2 linked regions of the Immundisolibacter sp. genome follow. The protein of the gene in region 2 binds, or shares a complex with, the protein of the main gene of each other region. Links are inferred from orthologs where the notes say so. Each region holds a gene or a part of one and is shown on either strand. Other genes may lie near its edges.

Region 1 (3,771 bases), on a different replicon or contig from region 2:
TTTCGGCGCTGGCCGTCGCTTCTTCGACCACCTCGGCGACCGGCGGCGCTTCCGGCTCGTCCGATTCGTAGAAGCCGGCGACGAAGGAGGGCAGGCGCAGCTGTCCGGCCTGCACCTGGTCGTACAGGCCAAAGACTTCGTCCAGTGCCCGCGGCAGTTGCAGCAAGGCGGCCACAACCTGTTGCTGGCCGGCCTCGATGCGCTTGGCGATGGCGATCTCGCCTTCCCGCGTCAGCAGCTCCACGGTGCCCATTTCGCGCATGTACATGCGCACGGGGTCGGTGGTACGGCCTTCGCGCTCGACCGCGGTCATCGCCGCGGCGGCCTCTTCGACCGCCTCGTCCTCGGTCACGCTCTCGCCGCTCATGAGCAGCTCTTCCATGTCCGGCGGCGCATCCGACACGCGGATGCCCATCTCAGTGAGCATGGCAACGATGCTTTCGAGCTGCTCGGCGTCGACGATGTCTTGCGGCAGGTGGTCGTTGATCTCACCGTAGGTGAGATAACCCCGGGCGCGACCGAGCGCCAGCAGCTGCTTCAGTTCGGAATTTTCTTCGGGGTGGTCGACACCGTTATCCATGGGACACCTCGATGCGATTTGGGCGGAACCGGTGATTATAGTTCAGCAGCGTCAAGTCGGGGCGCCGCCGCGATGTTTCAAGAGCGCCAGTACCTCGGCCCGCTGCTGGGCGTCGAGCTGGCTGGGCGCCGCGCCGTGCAGCAGCTCGCCGAGTCGGCCGCGCGTCGCCTGCGGCAACAGCCGGGCGACGATCTGCTCCAGTTCCTGGGCAGCCAGGGCAGCTTCCTGCGGCACCAGTTCGCTGCCGGTCAGCACCCGCGCCAGGGCCTCGCCGTCGGGGGTGCCACGCCAATGCTCGAGTAGGCGATCGAGTCGGGGTTGCGGCAGGCCGGCAATCGCCTCCAGCAGGCGGTTCAAAAAATCCATGCCGGGCCGGCGCACGGCCGCCAGCGCCGACAGGTCGCCCAGCTGCGCCGCCAGGTGCGGGTAATGGGCCAGCAACAGGACGGCGCGTCGCACCAGCGAGGGGTGACTGCCCGAGCGAGGTGTGGGCCGCGCGCGGGCAGCCTTGGCGACCAGCGCGGGCAGGGCGCGCCCAACGTGCCGGGAAATCTCGTCGCCCAGCAGGTCCCGGTAGGTGCCGGCTGGCAGCTTGTCGAGCAGGGGCTTGGCCAGCGCCGCCAGCTTCGCCCGGCCTTCCGTGGACGTCAGGTCCACCTCGCGCAGCAGGCGATCGATCAGGTGACGCGACACCGGCACCGCCTGGCCGGCGAGCTCCAGAAACGCATCCTTGCCGATGCGCCGCACCAGCGAGTCCGGGTCTTCGCCCTCGGGCAGGAACAGCAGGCGCAGCTCGCGCCCGTCGGCCAGTTCCGGCAGGGCATTGTCGACGGCCCGCTCGGCCGCCCGTCGCCCGGCGTTGTCGCCATCGAAGCACAGCACCAGCCGCGGTGTGACCCGAAAGGCGGCCCGCAGGTGCTCGGCCGTCAGTGCGGTGCCGAGCACGGCGACGGCGTGGTCAATGCCATGCTGGGCCAGCATCACAACGTCCATGTAGCCTTCGACCACCAACAGCTGCTGCGGGTTGCGTGCCTGCCGGAGCACGTTGGGCAGGCCGTACAGTTCGCGGCCCTTGTGAAAGACGGGGGTTTCGGGCGAATTGAGGTATTTGGGCTCGCCCCGGCCGATGATGCGGCCGCCGAAGCCGATCACCCGGCCGCGACGGTCCTCGATCGGGAACATCACCCGGCCACGAAAACGGTCATGGCCGCGCCCGCCATCGTCGCCGGTCAGCAGGCCGGCCTGGCGCAGCAAATCGACTCCGTACCGCTCGCCCAGCGCGCGGCCCAGGCCATCCCACCCGTCCGGCGCGAAGCCGAGGTGAAAACGCGCCGCGGTTTTGCCATCCAGGCCGCGATTTTTCAGGTACTCGACCGCGCCGGCTGCGGCCGGGTGATGGCGCAGTTGCTTGCGGTAGAAGGCACTGGCCGCGGCCAGCACCTCGTACAGCGCCGCCAGCGAGGTCCCTGATTCGTGCGCCTGCGGGCTCTCCTCCGGCAGCGTCATGCCGGCGCGCTGGGCAAGCTCCGCGATGGCCTCGCGAAAGTCGAGCCGGTCGAGCGCCATCAGAAAGCCGATCACCGTGCCGTGCGCGCCGCAGCCGAAGCAGTGATAGAACTGCTTTTGCGGACTGACGGTGAACGACGGGGTTTTTTCTTCGTGGAACGGGCAGCGGCCGGCCAGTTCGCGGCCGCTGCGGCGCAACGGCACGCGCGCGCCGATGACCTCGGCGATGTCGGTGCGCGCCAGGACGGCGTCGATGAAGTCTTCGGGTATCCGGCCGCTCATGTCGCCCACGATAGCGCGGGCGGGCGGGCCGGGGAAGGCGGGCTCGCGGCCGTCATGGCGGCCGCGAGCTGCCAACGACCTTGAGTCAGATGGGATACACGATGTAGCGTGGCGCGACGTTGGTATCCATCACCGCGCGGCGGGACTTGAGCTTGGCGCCGCCGTTGCCGACCACGATCTGATCCACGTAGCGGCCGCAGACCAGGGTGCCGGTGTTGCCGGCCGAGTCGGTATAGAACACGGTGAAGTTGCTCACCGTCTCGTACAGGTCGCCGCCCTTGGGCGTGCAGGCGATGCGCTGCACGAAATGGCGGGTCTGGTAGTCCTCGAAGGTGCCGGCCCAGACCTTGGTCACGTAGGTGACACGGTCTTCCAGGCGCTCGTGGCAGTCGTCCATCATCAGCGCCAGCGGCAGGCCGCTTTCCTCGTTTTCTTTGGCGATGCAGATGTAGGAACCGTCACTGGCGAAGGTGTCCAGCCAGCCGGACATGTCCTTGTTGTCCAGCGCGGCGATGTAGCGGGTCTGCAGCGCGTCGATCTGCTGCAACGCTTCCTGGGTCATTGATCAGTTCTCCTCTCGTACGAAGCCCATGACGCGCCGGTAGTACTCCCACTTGGGCAGATTCCCGGCCTCGTCGTTTTGTTTGAAATCGAACCACATGCCCTGTTCCTGCTTGACGCCCTTCTGGAACACGGCGTTGCCCGGCGTGCGATTGCCCTGCTGCACGCGCAGGAATATGGACGCATCCTCCATCGACACCATGCCGCACGGCCCGAGCATGTTCGAGGACTGGCGCAGGCGGTGGCGCACCATGTCCGCGTCGTCGTCGAGGTGGGCGAAATAGGCGTAGTGCACCTCGGTCTTGAGCAGCGAGCGAGCCACCGCGAAGCGCACGTTGATCATGTCCAGGTGCTTGGTCATCACCGTCAGCGGATTCAGGCTGACGATGACCGAGCCCTTGGAGGTGTGGCTGCCCTTGAAGGCGATCAGCGACGGGTCCTTCAGGAAGCCAGGGTTGTTTGGCACCTTCAGTTCCGACTCGAAGGCGAGGTGCCCATTCTCGGTGGCGTACTGGGAGCCCTTCCCACCCTGCCAGTTCAGCATCTTGAAGGCCAGGTGCAGCAGCGGGGCGTGGTAGCCGTCGTTGTCGACGTAGGCCTTCCAGTTGCAGTCGTAGCTGACCTTCTGGTAGCCGAGCAGTTGCAGGCGTCCGTCGCCGCCCAGCAGCTGCAGCAGCGCCGGCTGCGTGCGCCCCAGCCAGGTGTCGATGTCGGGCGTGCCCTCGTGCAGGGTGGCGAAGATCAGGCCGCCGACGATGGCGCTGCGCACTTGCGCCAGGCCCGAACTTTCCATGGTGAAGCTGGGCGAGAAGTCTTCTTTGCCCGGGCAGCCGCGCAGCTCG
Region 2 (4,657 bases):
ACCAGTGCCAGCAAGGCATACACCCACACACCGTAGTTGGCGGTGAATTCGGCCAGATGCGTGTCCAGGTGCAGGAACAGGTCGAGCAGGGTGTGCAGCAATTCCATGTCGGGCTTCCAAGAATGCGGCGGGCCAGTATCACGGGCCGTCACTGCCGGAACAAGGCAGCGGCCGGTGTCTTTGCGGCGCCGCCCTGTTAGATTGCCGCTGCCGCGCTGTCGCAGCGCGGCGTCATCTACCGGAGGACTTCGTCATGAGCAAAGGCATGGACAAGAAAAAGGAAGTGAAGAAAAAGCCGGCCAAGACCGTCAAGGAAAAGAAAGAGGCCAAGGCCGTCAAAAAGGCCAAGCAGGACCGTTGAGATAACGCAGGCCCCGGTCATCCATGACTGGCCACGCCGCGGACGACGGCGGCGCGCCTTGCTGGTCCAACCGACCCGCCAGCGATGCGCTGATATTTCGGTGTTTTCCTAATCCACCAGCCGCGCGAACACGTCCCCGATCTCGCCCAGGTGCTCCAGCGCCAGCACTTCGAGGCCGGGGATGGCCTTGCGCGGGGCGTTCAGCTTGCCGACCACGGCGCGCTTGAAGCCGAGCTTGGCGGCTTCGCCGAGGCGCTCCTGGCCGCCGCGCACGGGGCGCACCTCGCCGGCCAGGCCCACTTCGCCGAAGCTGAGCAGGTCGGCGGGCAGCGGCCGGTTGCGCAGGCTCGATAGGGCCGCCAGCAGCACCGGCAGGTCGGTGGCCGTTTCGGTCACCTTGATGCCGCCGACCAGGTTCACGTACACGTCCTGGTCGAACAGCGCCACGCCGGCGTGCCGGTGCAGCACCGCCAGCAGCATGGCCAGGCGGCTGCCGTCCATGCCCAGCGTGAGCCGGCGCGGGGTGCCCAGCGGGCTCGATTCGACCAGCGCCTGCACTTCCAGCAGCAGCGGGCGGGTGCCTTCAAGCGTCGCCATCACCACGCTGCCGGCCACCGGGCGCGGGTGCCGGGTCAGGAAGATGGCGGACGGGTTGCTGACTTCCCGCAGGCCGGTTTCGGTCATGGCGAACACGCCCAGCTCGTTGACCGAGCCGAAGCGGTTCTTGAAGGCGCGCACGATGCGGTAGGGGCTGGTGCTGTCGCCCTCGAAATAGAGCACCGTGTCGACGATGTGCTCGAGCACGCGCGGGCCGGCCAGCGCGCCGTCCTTGGTGACGTGGCCGGCGATCAGCACGCTGGTGCCGTGCGTCTTGGCCATGCGCGTCAGGCGGGCGGCGCACTCGCGTACCTGCGACACGGAGCCGGCGGCCGAGGCCACGGTTTCCGAGATCAGCGTCTGGATGGAGTCCACCACCAGCACCTGACAGTCGGCGGCGGCGTCCAGGATCGCTTCCAGCCGCGCGTCGATCAGCAGCGGCAGGTCGGCGTCGCCCAGTTGCAGGCGCTGCGCGCGGGCGGCGATCTGGGCTGCGGATTCCTCGCCGCTGGCGTACAGCACGGGGACGGCATCGGCCAAGCGCGCCAGCGTTTGCAGCAGCAGTGTGGACTTGCCGATGCCAGGATCGCCGCCGAGCAGCACCACCGATCCGGGCACCAGGCCGCCGCCGAGCACGCGGTCGAGTTCCGATGAGCCGGTGGCCAGGCGCGCCGGTGCGCCGGCGCGCGCCTCGCGCAGGCGCACCACGCTGCGCTCGCCGCTCCAGCCGGTGGCCGGCTGTCTGACGCCGCCGCGCACGGCCGGCGCGGCGGTCTGCTCGACCAGGCTGTTCCAGGCGCCGCAGGTGGAGCACTGCCCGGCCCACTGGGCGAAGCTCGCGCCACACTCGGCGCAGCGGTACTGGCTGCGGTCGCGCGCCATGGGGGTCAGCGCTCGACCGGGTCAGTCATAGCCGCCGTAGTCCTGCGCCAGATCCTCGAAGCGCGTGTAGGCGCCCAGGAACGCCAGGAACAGGTGACCGATCGGCCCGTTGCGCTGCTTGGCGATGATGATCTCGGCCTTGCCCTTGTCGGCGCTGTCTTCGTTGTACACCTCGTCGCGGTAGATGAACAGGATCACGTCGGCATCCTGCTCGATGGCGCCCGATTCGCGCAGGTCCGACATCACCGGGCGCTTGTTGGGCCGCGTTTCGAGCGAGCGGTTCAGCTGCGACAGCGCGATCACCGGCACCGACAATTCCTTGGCCAGGGCCTTGAGGGAGCGCGAAATCTCGGAGATTTCGAGCACCCGGTTGTCCTTGGCGCCCGGCACCTGCATCAGCTGCAGGTAATCGACCACGATCAGGCCCAGGCCGTGCTGGCGTTTCAGGCGCCGGGCACGGGCGCGCAGGTCCATCGGCGACAGCGAGGGTGTGTCGTCGATGAAAATGTTGGACTCGCCCAGCAGCGTCACGGCCGAGGTCACGCGCGGCCAGTCGTCGTCGTGCAGCTGGCCGGTGCGCACGCGGTGGGCGTCGACCCGGCCCAGCGAGGAGATCATGCGCAGTGCCAGTTGTTCGGCCGGCATTTCCATGCTGAACACGGCCACCGGCTGGCGGGCCCGGATGGCCACGCTCTCGACGATGTTCATGGCGAAGGACGTCTTGCCCATGGACGGCCGGCCGGCGACGATGATCATCTCGGCCGGGTGCATGCCCGAGGTCATGCGGTCCAGGTCCGTGAAGCCGGTGGACACGCCGGTCATGGCAACGCCGGAGCGGTACAGGGCGTCCAGGCGCTCCACTACCGTCGGCAGCAGATCCTTGATGGCGGAGAAGCCCGAGCGGGCGCGCGCGCCGCGTTCGGCGATCTCGAATACCTGGCTTTCGGCCGCGTCGAGCAGTTCGGCGACCGGGCGGCCCTGCGGGTGAAAGCCGCTGTCGGCGATGTTGCTGCCGACGCTGATCAGGTGCCGAGCGATGGCCCGCTCGCGCACGATGTCCGCATAGGCGGCGATGTTGACGGCGCTGGCTACGCCGCCGGCCAGCAGGCCCAGATAGGCCATGCCGCCGGCGCGCTCGAGCTCTTCGGACTGTTCCAGGCACTCGGCGACCGTGATCAGGTCGCACGGCCGGCCCTGGTCGTAGACGCGCCGGATGGCCTGGTAGATCAGGCGATGGTCCTGGCGGTAGAAGTCCTCGTCGACCAGCCGGTCCGAGACCAGGTCCCAGGCGGCGCCTTCCAGCAGCAGGCCACCGAGTACCGACTGTTCGGCCTCGATGGAATGCGGCGGAACCTTGAGTGCGGCCGGGTCGGCCATGGGGCGAGCCGGGTAGGGGATTACTCCGCCACCACCTCGACGGTGACGCGCGCCACCAGGTCCGCGTGCAGGTTCACGTCCAGCGGGAAGCTGCCCAGGGTGCGGATGGCGCCCTCGGGCAGGTTCAGCTCCTGCTTGTCCACCGCATGCCCGGCGGCGGTCAGCGCGGTGGCGATCTCGCGCGTGGTGACCGACCCGAACAGGCGGCCGCCGTCACCGGCCTTGTGGGCGATGGTCACGGTCACATCCTGCAGGGCGGCGGCGCGGGCCTGCGCCTTGGCCAGGGTTTCGGCGGCGGCTTTCTCGATGGCGGCCCGCTGTTCCTCGAAGCGCGCGATGTTGTCACGCGATGCGAACACGGCCTTGCCGGTCGGCAGCAGGTAGTTGCGACCATAGCCGCCCTTGACCTCGACCCGGTCACCGACGTTGCCCAGGTGCCGAATTTTTTCCATCAGAATCACTTGCATGACCGCAGCCTCCAGGCTGTTGCTAGGTTAATCGCTGAATAAATCCATCCTGGATTTCTCAGCGTACGCCGCGGCCGGTCCTGGACCGGCCGCGCCTTCGCCGAATCGGTCACCTGCGTGACCGATTCGCGGCGGGCCATCCGTGGCCCGCGGGCAGCGCCGCGTCGTTTGGCGTTGCCCGGGTGCCCGCGCTCAGCGCAGCGGGCGGTTTCTGAAATCGAGCCAATTATCCACCAGCCCCAGTATCACCAGCAGCGACCCGATCTGCGGCGTGGCCAGCACCAGCATCAGGTACACCGCCCACGGCAGGCGGCGCCACCAGCCGCGCCGCGCCGTTTCCGCGTGCACCAGGGCCAGCCCCTGCAGCAACAGCGGCAGCGCCAGCACCAGCGCCAGTTCCACCGCCAGGCCGCCAGCGGCCAGGCGCAGCCCCAAGGCCGCCGCCACCGCAGTCAGCTCCAGCAGGCTGTACGCGCGCCCGAAGCGCAGCGCGCGAAACTCCTGCGCGAACGCGCCCGGCCGCCGCAGCCGCGCCTGCAGGCTGCGGCCCAGGGCCAGGCCGCCGGTCCACGCGCCCAGCAGCACCAGCGCCAGCAGGCCGCCGGCCAGTTGCAGCATCAGATCCAGTGCTGCATCGAGTTCGCCCGCCGGTAGCCTCGGGTTCAGCTTGACCAGCGCATCGACCAACGCCTGGCGGCCTTCGGGCTCGCCGGTCGGCAGGCCGGTCTGGTTCACAACCAGCACCACCGTCACCGCCAGCGCCGTCAGCACGACCAGCGCCAAGGGCAGGCTGCGCGCGGATCGCAGCGCAAAGCCGGCGGCCAGGCCCGGCAACCAGGCAAACAGCAGGGCCGGCCCGAGCAGACCGGCGCCGCCCAGAAGGACCAGCGGTGCCAGCAACAGGATCATCAGCAGCAGGCTGCGCAGCGCGGCCTGCGGACCGGCTTCGAGCGCCAGCAGGCTGATGCCGGCC

The links. The genes of interacting proteins can lie anywhere in the genome.
Region 1: the proteins of dnaB (region 2) and dnaG are in contact, whole or in part, in a crystal structure (PDB 2R6A), measured with the Geobacillus stearothermophilus proteins. The link is inferred for Immundisolibacter sp. from one-to-one orthologs. Residues at the interface, in WP_033016901.1 of Geobacillus stearothermophilus: Ser13, Glu15, Ala16, Gln18, Glu91, Leu92, Asp94, Ala95, Val96, Pro97, Thr98, Ala99, Ala100, Asn101, Tyr104, Tyr105, Ile108; in WP_049624496.1 of Geobacillus stearothermophilus: Lys456, Leu457, Leu458, Pro459, Ala460, Asn463, Ala464, Leu467, Leu535, Leu536, Ile537, Ala538, Gln544, Glu545, Asp548, Tyr549, His552.

What each region holds. Positions count from the first base shown.
Region 1 is NZ_JACIZD010000001.1:165,495-169,265, forward strand. The notes cover bases 1-2,895. They hold dnaG (DNA primase), read right to left. Parts: upstream 2,369-2,895; coding sequence 632-2,368; downstream 1-631. Other genes in these bases: rpoD (RNA polymerase sigma factor RpoD), read right to left, coding at 1-580; H5U26_RS00785 (aromatic-ring-hydroxylating dioxygenase subunit beta), read right to left, coding at 2,454-2,895. Outside these bases: more of H5U26_RS00785, read right to left, coding at 2,896-2,930; H5U26_RS00790 (aromatic ring-hydroxylating dioxygenase subunit alpha), read right to left, coding at 2,934-3,771. UniProt on the Escherichia coli protein: RNA polymerase that catalyzes the synthesis of short RNA molecules used as primers for DNA polymerase during DNA replication.
Region 2 is NZ_JACIZD010000002.1:287,281-291,937, reverse strand. What follows is about bases 1,040-3,944. They hold dnaB (replicative DNA helicase), read right to left. Parts: upstream 3,218-3,944; coding sequence 1,862-3,217; downstream 1,040-1,861. Other genes in these bases: H5U26_RS05165 (hypothetical protein), read right to left, coding at 3,877-3,944; rplI (50S ribosomal protein L9), read right to left, coding at 3,238-3,684; radA (DNA repair protein RadA), read right to left, coding at 1,040-1,840. Outside these bases: H5U26_RS05185 (DedA family protein), read right to left, coding at 1-107; more of radA, read right to left, coding at 470-1,039; more of H5U26_RS05165, read right to left, coding at 3,945-4,657. UniProt on the Escherichia coli protein: The main replicative DNA helicase, it participates in initiation and elongation during chromosome replication. Travels ahead of the DNA replisome, separating dsDNA into templates for DNA synthesis.